Regions from separate parts of the Corynebacterium lactis RW2-5 genome, predicted to be linked through region 3. Evidence: predicted binding sites of a transcription regulator. Region 3 holds the regulator's gene; each other region holds the start of a gene.
The links. Region 3 encodes LexA, which represses DNA repair genes until DNA is damaged. Its sites were predicted from a motif close to CGAACANNTGTTCG; they were not measured.
Positions count from the first base shown of each region.

Region 1: the regulator LexA is predicted to act here: its motif matches at 1,957-1,970, upstream of CLAC_RS02360 (error-prone DNA polymerase).
Region 2: the regulator LexA is predicted to act here: its motif matches at 2,370-2,383, upstream of CLAC_RS07775 (SAV_6107 family HEPN domain-containing protein).

Region 1 is NZ_CP006841.1:554,092-558,338, reverse strand. Features, by position in the region: gene CLAC_RS02360 (error-prone DNA polymerase) at 1-1,923, opposite strand, end outside; gene CLAC_RS02355 (MetQ/NlpA family ABC transporter substrate-binding protein) at 2,217-3,083, shown strand; gene CLAC_RS02350 (methionine ABC transporter ATP-binding protein) at 3,127-4,155, shown strand; gene CLAC_RS02345 (methionine ABC transporter permease) at 4,152-4,247, shown strand, end outside.
Region 2 is NZ_CP006841.1:1,782,008-1,786,254, reverse strand. Features, by position in the region: gene metF (methylenetetrahydrofolate reductase [NAD(P)H]) at 12-998, shown strand; gene CLAC_RS07785 (LppM family (lipo)protein) at 1,025-1,714, opposite strand; gene CLAC_RS07780 (GNAT family N-acetyltransferase) at 1,671-2,285, opposite strand; gene CLAC_RS07775 (SAV_6107 family HEPN domain-containing protein) at 2,465-2,914, shown strand; gene CLAC_RS07770 (DUF3040 domain-containing protein) at 3,201-3,641, shown strand.
Region 3 is NZ_CP006841.1:1,249,922-1,254,168, reverse strand. Features, by position in the region: gene hrpA (ATP-dependent RNA helicase HrpA) at 1-452, shown strand, start outside; gene nrdR (transcriptional regulator NrdR) at 517-987, opposite strand; gene lexA (transcriptional repressor LexA) at 1,931-2,638, shown strand; gene CLAC_RS05475 (DeoR/GlpR family DNA-binding transcription regulator) at 2,852-3,631, shown strand; gene CLAC_RS05470 (1-phosphofructokinase family hexose kinase) at 3,628-4,247, shown strand, end outside.

The DNA.
Region 1 (4,247 bases), 700 kb from region 3:
CTGCGCACGGGACTCCACCTGGAACACTCCGACCGCATCCGCCCTGGCCAGCATCTCGTAAACCTCCGGCTCCGCGATATCGATCTCCCACAGGTTGATCTCTCGTCCATGTACCTGGTGCACCAGGTCGATGCAATGGTGGATTGCTTCCAGCATGCCGAGGCCCAGCAGGTCGAACTTCACCAACCCCGCGGCGGCGCAGTCATCCTTATCCCACTGCACCACCGAGCGGTTTTTCATCCGCGCCCATTCCACAGGAACGACATCAGCGATGGGGCGGTCACAAATCACCATCCCTCCGGAATGTATCCCCAGATGGCGCGGCTGTCCGCGCAGCTGATCCGCAAGACCGAGTACCTCCCGAGGGGGCTGAGCAGTACCGCTGACCCAGGCGTCTACGACTCCCGGCTCATACCCAAGGGCCCGGGCCGAATCCCGCAGCGCACCCCGACGCCGATACGTAATAACATTGGCGACCTGGGCGGCATTGTCCCTCCCGTACTTCTCGTAGACGTACTGGATTACCTTTTCCCGCCTGCCGGATTCAATATCGATGTCAATATCAGGCGGTCCGTCTCGCTCAGGGGACAGGAAGCGTTCAAAGAGCAACCCCGCACCGATGGGATCAACATTTGTAATTCCCAGCGCGAAGCACACCACAGAATTCGCGGCCGAACCGCGCCCCTGGGCGAGGATTCCCTCCCTGCGACAGAACTCGCAGATGTCGTGGACGATAAGAAAGTATCCGGGAAATCCGAGCTGCCGAATCACCTTGAGCTCATGCTCAAGCTGCCTCCACGCCCGATCCTGGCGAGACTGGCCCGAGGCGTCACCTACCGGACCATAGCGACGTCTGGCTCCGGCACGCGCAATCTCCGCTAACCACGAGTTCTCGTCATGACCTGGCGGAACCTCCCACTCGGGCAGCTGCGGCGCAATAAGGTCCAGGGTAAAAGCACACTCCGCGGCTATGGCTTCGGTTGCCGCAAGCACAGCGCCGGGTCGGTCTCCCAACTCTTCAGCCGCAGTGCACAGCTCCTCCCATGATCTCAACCAGGCGCCACCGGCCGGCGCCAGGTGCGGTTCATATCCCTCGAGACTGTCCCGCACCGCCAACGCCTGCTTCGCACTGGCCAGCCTGCTTGCCCCGGGAGATGCCGCGGTCGCCATCGACGTGATGACCTCGCGCAGCCCGAAACGCTGCGCCACTGCACTGAGTTCAGCGGCGTTGTCCACCGCCTGCGGAGTCACGTCCACGCGGTGCTCCACAGCCACGTTTTCCACACCGAACGCCGCCACCAGCTCACTGATGTCGGGGCCCCAGGCGACGTCGGCAAGCACCTGCCAGGAGCCCCCTGCCGCCCGAGCCAATTCATGCAGCGAGGGGTAAGAGACCACAGACTTCTCACCCGAGGCCATATGCGCGTCACAGAGAACATGACTGAGCCTGCGGTAGCCCTCCGGACCGCGCACCAGCACGGTGAGCGGACGCTGCGGCAGAGACAGCTCCGCGCCGATGATGGTGGCGATTCCGGCCTCCGCAGCAGCTTCTGCAAAGCGGGCAATTCCGTAAAACCCGTCACGGTCGGCAAGGCCCAGGGCTGATAGCCCCAGTCGCACCGCTTCCTGAACCAATTCCTGCGGGTCAGAGGCTCCTCGCAGAAAGGAATAACTCGAACGACAGTGCAATTCGACCCCCTTCAAAGACGCACTATGCGCGTCCTTTTCCAACCGACCACCCTCGCCCCCGTAAACACCGAAAGCCCCCGTTATCCCCTCCCCCAGATGACCGCGCCAACCGTTAAAACTCCCATGCGGATGCAGTTTTCCCTCAAACTTGCCAGAGAGAATCCGTTCAATCCGAGACCACGAAAGTGGCCTTGCCTCCCCCGAGCCCGAAAGCCCCTCCGTGCCGTTTCCCATAGACGGAAGATTAGACGAAAAGCCGGACTATTCCAAACACATGTTCGAATTCTCCGACAGCGCCCCTACCTCCACTTACAAACCCCACACCCCCGAGCCTCCACCCGAGATAAAAACGCCCCCGAATTCATTGCACTACTCGAGCCGGAAGTTTCCTGTGCTACCTGCGGTGGTGATAGTGTCTAAGACTAAATAAAGACCGCTTGGTCTATTTTTCTTCCACAGCTGGCCGACACAGGGCCTGACGTGCGAACAAACAAAATTAAAATTCTTTTACCGAAGGAGAAACTCTCATGGCATTCAAGCGCTTCGCAGCAGGAGCCCTCACCCTCGCCTTTGCCGCCACCGGGCTGGTCGCCTGTGGCGATTCCGGCGAAACCATCCGCATCGGCACCACTGATGCCAGCAAGAAGGCATGGACAGTCTTCGAACAAAAAGCACAGGAAAAGGGCATCAACCTAGAAATTCAGAACTTCTCCGACTACCAGACTCCAAACCGCGCACTCGATGAGGGCCAGCTCGACGTAAACCAGTTCCAGCACATCAAGTTCCTAGCCGAGTACAACGTCGGCGCGAACGCGGATCTAACCCCAATCGGCTCCACCGAGATCGTTCCGCTCGCACTGTTCTGGAAGGACCACAAGTCCGTCGATGAACTAAAGAAGGGCGACGAGGTCGCAATTCCGAACGATCCCTCCAACCAGGGCCGCGCCATCAACGTTCTGGTTCAGGCAGGCCTACTGAAGCTAAAGAAGGACGACCTGCTCACCCCGTCCCCGGCCGACATCGACGAGGCCACCTCCAAGGTCAAGGTCCTGCCAGTCGACGCAGCCCAGACCCCGGCAGCTTACGGCGAGGGCAAGCCGGCCATCATCAACAACTCCTTCCTGGACCGCGCGGGTATCGACCCGAACACCGCGATCTTCCAGGACGACCCGAACTCCAAGGAAGCCGAGCCCTACATCAACGTCTTCGTCACCAAGGCCGACAAGGCCAAGGATCCTAAATTTGCCGAGCTGTCGAAGCTGTGGCACACCAAGGAGGTCCAGGATGCCGTCGCCGAGGACTCTAAGGGCACTTCGGTATCCGTCGATCGCCCGGCGGACGAGCTGCAGCAGATTCTCGACCGCGTCGAGAAGCAGCAGCGCGAGCAGAACTAACACCACAATCTAGGGGCCAACCCATAGGGGCAATGATTCACTCGTGACCAACAAGGGAACGAAGCTCGAATTCCGCGAGCTAAACAAGAAATTCGGTGACGTCACCGCGCTCACCGATATCAACCTGACGGTGGAGCCGGGCGAAATCCTCGGCGTCATCGGCTACTCCGGCGCCGGAAAGTCAACGCTGATCCGCATGATTAACGGCCTGGAAAAGCCCACCTCCGGCCAGGTTCTACTCGACGGAACCGACATCGCCGGCATGTCCGAGCGCCAACTGCGGGGCTTGCGCCGCAATATCGGCATGATTTTCCAGCACTTCAACCTGTTCACCTCGCGCAATGCGATTAAGAACGTGGAGTACCCGCTGGAACTCGCGGGCATGCCGAAGGCCAAGCGCCGCGCCCGCGCCCAGGAACTCCTCGAGTTCGTCGGCCTGGGCGATAAGGCCGAGTCCTACCCCGAGCAGCTCTCGGGCGGCCAGAAGCAGCGCGTCGGCATCGCCCGTGCGCTCGCCACCGAGCCCACCCTTCTGCTTGCCGACGAAGCCACCTCCGCCCTCGACCCAGAGACGACGGCGGATGTGCTCGGGCTTCTCCGCCGGATTAACCGCGAGATGGGTGTCACCATCGTCCTGATTACCCACGATATGTCGGTCGTCCGCGGCATCGCGGACCGCATGGCCATCATGGAGCTGGGCAACATCGTGGAAACCGGCTACGTTCACGAGGTCTTCTCCAACCCCGCTACCGAGGTGGGGCGCCGCTTCGCCACTACGGCGCTGCGGGACATGCCCATTGGCCGTGAGCGCGAGTCGGTACAGAGCGCCGGAGGCCGCCTGATCACGATCACCATCAACGATGGCGTGGACATTTCTGCGCTGTCACAGGCGGCGGCATCCCATGGCGCAACCGCCACGATTGCGCACGGCGCTGTGTCCAACGTTCAGGCGAAGTCCTATGGTCGCCTGACCCTCCGACTCACGCCTGCAGCGGGAGCCGATGTCACCGATACGGAGGCCGCCGTAGCCGCCATTGCCCAACTAACCCAGGTAGAGGAGCTTGAATCATGATCGACTTTCTAAACTCCCTGCCCTCCGTCAGCGGCAAGAACACCAACTGGGAAGGCCTCGGCCCGATGCTTGGCGAGGCCTTCGGGCAGACG
Region 2 (4,247 bases), 530 kb from region 3:
ACTGTTTGACTATGTCCTCTACGATGCCTCCGACTCCCGGCCGCCAGGTAACAATTCGACAGGCCCTTTCCATGCCAAGCGCTGGCAGTATTCCCTTTTCTGTCGAATTTATGCCTCCCCGTGACGACGCAGCTGAACAGCGCCTTCTTCGGGCTGCCGAGGCGTTCCACGACCTTGGGGCTTCGTTCGCATCAGTAACCTATGGGGCCGGCGGCTCCAGTCGAAACCGCACTCTGCGCATCGCGCAGCGAGTTTCCCGCCAACCATTGACGACGCTAGTTCACCTAACCCTGGTAGAGCACACCGTGGATGAGCTCCGCGAAATCCTGCGCTCTTATCTCGACAGAGGCCTTACCAATCTTCTCGTTCTGCGGGGAGACCCACCCGGAGAGCCGCTCGGCCCCTGGGTACAGACTGAGGGCGGGCTGCGCTACGCCAGCGAACTGATTGAATTAATCCGTTCGGAACCGGAATTCGCCAAGTTCGAAATAGGAATCGCCTCGTTCCCGGAGGGCCACTACCGTTCGCCCGATCTAGAGCACGATACGAAGTACACTCTGACGAAACTGCGCGCTGGTGCCGAGTACTCGATTACGCAGATGTTCTTCGATGTGGAGCACTATCTGAAACTTCGCGACAGGCTCGCCGCCGCAGACTCTGAGCATGGGCAAAAGCCGATTATCCCCGGCCTAATGCCGATTACCTCACTGCGATCGGTTCGCAAGCAGGTGGAGCTTTCCGGTGCCAAGTTGCCCGCAGGCCTGGAGGAGCGCCTCATTGCAGCCGCTGCAGGGGACGAGCAGGCAAACAAAGACGAAATCCGCAAGGTCGGAATCGAGATTTCTACGCAAATGGCCGAGAGGCTTATCTCCGAAGGTGTCCCCGGCCTGCACTTTATGACTATGAACTTTGCCCGGGCTTCGCAGGAGGTGCTGCATAACCTGGGTATGGCCCCAGCGTGGGGCACAGGACAGGACATGCTTAGGGGCGGCTTTTAATCCCTCCCACACAACGGGGGAGGGGGCTAAAAGTCCTGCATATCCCTGATTCGGCGTGCCCACAGCACGCCCAAGATAGAGGCGAGAATGCCGATTGCCGCGGCGGCTGCAGCGTAGATCAGGAACTCATTGCGCTTGGTTGAACCCGCAGGTGAGGATGCCCACACCGAGTGTTTTTCTCCGGCGTTGAATTGCCACTCAACCTTGTTCGGTGCACTGGAGCGGCCGTTAGAGTTAGTAACTTCCTCGGGGAAATTTACGAGCAGGTCGATATTCGAGTCCGGCACGTGGCTGAGATCCACGCTTCCGTTGATGGAAATTTGGTCGCCGCCGGTGCGGGCGATTTCGATGGCAATGGTGTCGTCGGAAAGCGTGCTCAGGGTGTCGGTGACCTCGCTGAAGCGTAGATCGGCGAAGGAGACTTCCATGCGCCCCGTCTGGCTGTCGAGCACATTAGTGGTGACACGATCGCGGAGCTCTTCGGGAGCTTGCCAGTCACTGAACTGGGAGCGGGCTGATTCGTTCGGGGTGATTCTGACGGCACCGTTGACTCGGTCGTCTCCGGTAATTGTCATCCCGGCCTGCGCTTCGAAGCATCCGGTGAGGGGCAGGACTGCGGCCAGCGACCCGAAGGCTGCAAGCCTGCGAAGGCGCGAGAATGTCGGCCAAGTCTTATTCCGCGCTGTTGCCGTCTGCGGCGCCGGTGACGCTGTCATGAGGAACCTTTACTCCTAACACTGCAAAGGGGCGGGAATCGCCGTTGAAATGGAAATTTCGCAGAACATCGACGAATCCAAATTGTCGGTAGAGGCGCCATGCTCGGTTCGCTTCGTTTGGGAACTCAGGCGTCGAGAGCAGCACCACCGCCTCTTCTCTGCCGGAGATGAGTTCCCGCAGTAACCGCTTTCCGACGCCCTTGCCCTGGTAGTCGGGATGAATGTGAATTTCCGAGAGCTCCGCGTAGTTTCCCAAAAGCGTACTGATAGTTCGAAGCGGCCACCCGGACGATGCCATCCCGGCGCGAACTTGGCGGTGCCACCAATAGGTGTCGCGTCCAGTTCGGCAATATCCGATGCCAATCAGCGGATACCGCGGGTCGTCCAGGGCCTCGCTGGGGGATACGCCTTCTGGGTGCGCGATGGCACCTACAGCGGTAAACCCGGGGAGCAGGGGTTGCTTCGCCCATTCTGTTAGGCGTCCCGAGAAAATCGCCGGATTGTATTTCATCGCAGTGATGTACAGCGAAACTGCCTCTTCGAGGCGGAGCTCAAAATCAGCCTCCGACATTGGCACAACACTGTAAATCACGGCTCTAAGCCTAGCTGCTTTATGTTGGCGTATTCATGCGTTGGCTAAAACAACTAAAGGAATCGAATATATGTTCGAATTTACTTGGGGTGGAATCCGGTCGGGGGGATAGCGTGTCGGCATCCAAGCGGTGAGGCAGAAGTAGGAGGGCTGTAGAGATGGCAACTCCGAATGTGGTTGATTTTAGGGCTGCGGCTCGTGGGGGAATTGTCGTACCTGGGGGTGTCTCTCGGCAGTCGCTGGATTTGTTTACGCGTGCTCGAGGGCTCGCTGCTATGGCGGCGCAGGCGGAGCCGGATGAACAGCTGGAGCTGGCTTATCGTGCTGCATTGCGCGGGGCGGGTGCCATTTTAAATATGTCTGAAGGCCAATCTAGTAAGCGTCGTCGGCGTCGTTCTCAGAGCGCCTGGGAGAACCTCAAAGTCTCTCGAGCTGAATATTCGGAGTGGGTTGCGCGCTTTCAGTCCTACTCGCAGCTTCGTAATGAAGTGCGCCTCGGGTTGGTGCGGCGTATTGATGCTCGGAAGTCTCGGGAGCTAATGGGGCTGGTTGACGAGTTTCTCGACGTTGTGGAGGCGGACCTAGGAATTCTCCCTGCGGCAGCATAGTGGTTCGTGTGTAGTAATCGCAGTGGTCGAAACGGGGGTTTGTCCTAGCGGTGTTTATGCTGTTTGACCCCTGTTTTGGTGGTGTCATGGTTATGAGTTTTGCTGTGGAAATAGGGTGGTAGCTCCCTGCGTGGAACAATTGGGGTAGGTCATCCGTTATTTGGGTGAGATTGCTTGATTCTTCTCGCTACCGTCCCCGTGTTTTGCAGCGCTAAAGCTTGGGCTGGCCATCGGGCGCTAGAGTGAGAGGTCAAGGTATGCCCCTTGAATTGGCGATGGAGGAATCGTGGGACTATCTGAGCAGGAACAGCGGATGCTCGATGAAATTGAATCTGCGCTCTACGCTGAGGATCCAAAGTTTGGTTCGGCTATGTCTGGCCGTGCTTTTTCTTTGGAAGAGGATGAGGGGGCAAGCCGTGGTTTTTCTCTCCAGGTAATTGCCCTGATTTTGCTGGGGTTGCTTATGCTTCTCGGCGGGGTTGCCCTGTTTACTGTCAGCGCTTGGTTTATCGCACTTTCCGTCGCCGGTTTCGTGCTGATGTTCGGCGCCGGGGTCTGGGCGCTGACTGGTCATGGTGGCGGAACGGGTGCTAACAGCCTGAGTTTTTCGCGGTCGGCTGGTGGGGATCGTGAAAGGTTTGGCAACTCCCGAAAGACGAGGAGTCCGAAGTCTTCGGGTGGCTCTAGTTTAGAGTCCCGGTTCCGGGGTCGATTCGAAGGTCGCTAAGGCGGCGTTCGGCCTGCCAAAAACTAAACAGTCCACTGCATGGAGTCCCTGCGCGATTAGGCGCGGGGGCTTTTTGTTTTGCCAGGGAGCGGTTCGAGGGTTCCGGGGGAGAGGCTCGCTCAATGGCGGACTGGTCGGAGTGGGCAGTGGGGTGCAGTGGGGTGTCATTGTCGATTCGCCCACTTTGCCCCACGCTGATTCCCCACTTTGCCCCACATTGGTGTTCGTGCGGCGATTTTTGGGGCGGCACCGCCGTGGCTCTTCGTGAAAAATTAGAGAAAAATGCTGGTTATAGGGGTGTGGGCGCAAAGCTAGGGAGGTGGGAGGTTGGCGCGTAAAAGTAGGCGGGGTAGTGTTAACCGTGGTGCGGGAGTGGCAGATGTGATTAGGTGTAGGGTGAAGTGCGGGCAAGTCACCCACTGTCGCCAGAAATTTATTAATTGTTTAAAAACCCAGGTCGAAGCACTGATTATCACTCTTTTGGGCTGAATTGGACGGCTTCTGCTGGGGATATATTGGCGTAGAACTATCGAGAGTGGGGGATTGTGGGGTAAAGTGGGGCGTGATGTTGGTCCAGGTTGCCAATGTTGCAGAAATGAATATCTG
Region 3 (4,247 bases):
CTTCGGGGGTGCGGCAATTGGTTGTCGGTATCGCTAAGGCAATGCCAGCTTTCGTCACAGTTGAGCAGCAACTAGAGCGCTGGGACGGCGATGCAATCGATGACATGAGGCGCCAATTAGACTTCATGTTGCCCAAGGGCGCGGTAGCTAAACATGGGTGGACGCATTTACGCCACCTCCCGCGGTATCTCGAAGCAATGCAAATCAGGCTTGAGGAGATGAACGTTTCGCCGGATCGCGATGCTGATCGCGAAGACGAAGTCACGGAGGCGCGAGTATATCTCGAAGAAAAGTTGAAAAAATTACCAAAGGCAAAGATGAACTCAACCGAAGTCCGAGAGATACAGTGGCTCATTCAAGAACTACGCGTAAGCCTATTCGCGCAGCGTCTCGGAACTGCACAGACTGTCTCCCTAACCCGAATTAAGAAGAAGATAGACAAGTTGCGATAAAAAGTGGCGCAATGCAGTGCTGCCCCACTCTACCGGTCGGCTGACGGAAAGCCCGTATTTTGGGCTATCCCGCCGGCGGTTCCTCTGCACTAATTTCTCTGCGTAAGCTCGCAATTTCGCGAGCGAAGTCATCGGCTGAGGTGAAGGATTTGTAGACCGACGCAAATCGCAGATAACCAACCTCATCGAGCTCACGCAGTGGCTCCAGAATTGCAAGGCCGATATCGTTCGAATCGATGCGAGGAGTACCTTTTTCCCGCAAACGCTCTTCGACCTTTTGCGCGAGTTTTTTCAATTGAGATTCAGAGACTTCACGTCCCTGACAGGCACGACGGACACCACGAATGACCTTTTCCCGGTCAAATTCCTCTGGAACCCCGTCCCGTTTAACCACCATCAATTGTGACCGTTCGATAGTTGAAAAACGCCGATGACAGTTCAAACACTCCCGCCTCCTGCGAATCCCCATTCCATTGTCAATCAGGCGTGAGTCAAGGACACGAGTCTGTTCATGGTGGCAAAACTGGCAATGCACGGCATCTAGTCTACTGCGTCGAGTATGAAGCAAATGCTGGAGCTGGAGGTTGATTCAAAGACTCACCCGAATTCGCAAGCATGGAGCCAAACAGACCAAAACCAGTGCCAAGCACAATAGTCCAACCAACGAGCGCCTTAGACAACCTGCCGTCGGGAACCATCGCCGGAACCTGCGAAGTAGCGCGACTAACTGCAACACCGGGGCGCCCGTAGGACATTTCAGTCTTATCCGGACGGGAGCGATCAAAACTGGATCTAGCGACCCGACACTGAATTGCTGTACGACGAGCTGGTTTCCTCCGGTCCTCCGCAACAGAAGTCCTACGCTGAGATTTCATAGACCTTTCGCCCCACACGACAGTGCGAGGGCTGCTGCGCGGACCAATGAACTTAACTGGCGTGTCAACCGACGCGAAAGCAACGTGCGAATTGGTGCTGGAATCTAGAGCATTAAGCGTTTCGATCGACATAAGTTGGTGCCCCTTTCTGGCCGGTTCGTTGTAAATCTTCTAAAGCCCCTAAGCACTGTGCGGTGTTTAGGATTCGAGTCCCTTCAACAGACCCCCGACATACGCTTGCCCAGGAATCAAGGACGCTCTGAACTCTAGGGTGACTTCCGGGCTGATTTTTCGAAAATAACACTAGATACAAACAGCTGTTCGATTGCATGCTATGTTCGATTTATAACACCATGTTCGAAAGATGTCCAGCGACGGGCGTAATTATTTTCGAATATATTGGTTGAAACGCAGGTCACTCAGCCCAACCCCATCCATCGGGTTCGAAAATCTTAAGAGATCTCCCCCACGTACGGGAACTTTCGAACGCTTTGGGGTAAACTAATTTTCGAACGCATGCACACGAAGGGCTGCTCGCTACCATTCTTTTATTGAGGTTCGAACGCCCACCCACACCGCCCGATTAATCGAAATTGAGGGGATATGACCATGACTCCTAAGAAAAAGGGAAGCCTGAAAACCCTTACTGAGCGGCAGCGCCGAATTCTCGATGTTATTTCTGATGCCGTCGTTTTGCGCGGTTATCCGCCAAGCATTCGAGAAATCGGAGATGCCGTTGGCCTCAACTCCACGTCATCGGTTGCTTACCAGTTAAAGGAGCTGGAGAAGAAAGGTTTCCTCCGACGCGACCCCCACAAGCCGCGCGCCGTGAACGTACGCGACTCTAAGTCTTCCGCAGGTAGCTTCACTCCAGTGAAGCCCGGACCAAAGCCCCAGCAGGACTCAGGGACCCCTGAGCTTCCAGAGGATATGCCCGAACCGATTTACGTTCCTATTGTGGGACAGATCGCGGCAGGAAATCCGATCCTCGCCGAACAACACGTCGAGGCCCACATGGCCCTCCCTATGGAAATTACCGGCAGCGGCCAGCTCTACCTCCTGAAGGTTGTCGGTGATTCGATGATTGACGCGGGAATCCTCGATGGAGATTGGGTTGTTGTCCGCTCCCAGAATGTCGTGGAGCAAGGTGATTTTGTCGCTGCTCTCTTCGAAGACGAAGCAACTGTGAAAGAGTGGCATGAAGACGCTGCCGGAAAATGGCTAATGCCACACAATAGGGCATTCGATCCCCTCCCTGCAGAGCGCGCTCGGATCCTGGGCAAGGTCGTAAGCGTTCTACGCAGTCTCTGATTACGCTCCGGACCCAAAGTTCTCGAGTTAAACGGGCCCCACATCGTGTCGTCTGACGTCGGCATCCAAGTAGGCGCGCTTGCCCACCCCCAGACGAGCCTTCCGAATCCGCGTATTGCCTGCTGTATCCCACCCCTAAAAACAACATTTCTTTGCCCGTAACCACACAAAACGGGCATAATTCTAGCTGTAGCTATTTTTGGAGGCGTCGCTATGTATGCAGAGGAACGACGTAGGAAGATTGCATCGCTGACTGCGGTGGAAGGTCGAGTCACCGTAGCCGATTTGGCAGAGGCGTTCGACGTTACAGCGGAGACAATCCGCCGAGATCTTGCTCAGCTAGATGCTGAAGGTGCAGTTCACCGAGTACATGGTGGTGCTGTCGCCACCCGTTCCTTCCAGACGGTGGAATTCACTGTCGCCGCGCGTAAAAATGCGCAGAAGGACGCAAAATTGTCCATCGCCCGGCTTGCCGCAGAATGTCTGCCAGAAGACGGTGGCGGTGTATTCCTCGATGCAGGCACTACCACTGAGGCCCTAGCCGATTTGATGGTCCACTCCCCTGATAGTCGCCGTTGGACTGTCGTGACCAACTCCTTACCGAACGCAATGACGCTTGCTGCGTCCAATCGGATTGAACTTCAACTGCTTGGCGGGCAAGTCCGAGTGATTACTCAAGCAGTCGTCGGGGACGCTGCTCTACGTACCCTTGCCGTGATGCGCGCAGATGTGGCTTTCATCGGTTCTAATGCGCTCACGATTGATCACGGCTTATCCACTGCAGATCCTCAGGAAGCTGCTGTAAAACGCGCAATGATTACCAACGCACGCAAAGTGGTAGTAATGGCTGACTCGACAAAGCTTGGCCGAGACTTCCTCGTCAGTTTTGCCTCTCTCGAGGATATTGACGTGGTTATTACTGACGAGTCTGCTCCTGAACAGTTCGTTGCTGACCTGAAAGATCATGGCGTCGAGGTCATGGTCGCCTCATGATTCTCACGCTCACGGTCAACCCCTCAATCGACCGTCTCGCACGCCTCGATACTGAACTGGTTCGGGGCGGAGTTTTCCGCTTGCCCATGTCGGAAGATATCGCCGGCGGCAAGGGAATTAATGTTTCTAAGGCCGTCCACTTTGCAGGAGAAGAGACACTCGCTCTCTACCCTGCGGCCGAGCACGGTAAGTTCACCCGTCTACTCGAGGTCTCTGGTATTCCTCATGAGGCAATCAACACAATGAATGAGGCGCGTGTAAACCTCACACTCGCAGAAGCAGACGGTACAACCACAAAACTCAACTCTCCTGGTATGACGTTAACGAAGGCGCATCGCCGTCGTGTCCTAGAAAAGCTGCTGCATCACGCCAAGAAAGCCTCCTGGGTTATTTTCGCAGGGTCACTGCCGCCGGGCGTTCCTCGCGATTTCTACGTCAACTGCACCGAGGCAGTCCAAGCTTTTAATCCCGAAGCGCACATTGCGCTTGATACCAGCGACGGACCTCTGACCTCCGTAATACGCGCTTTTCCTCGCACGGCTCCATACCTAATGAAGCCTAATGCCTTCGAACTTGGCCAGATCGTGGGTGAAGACGGCGAACAGATGGAACGCTC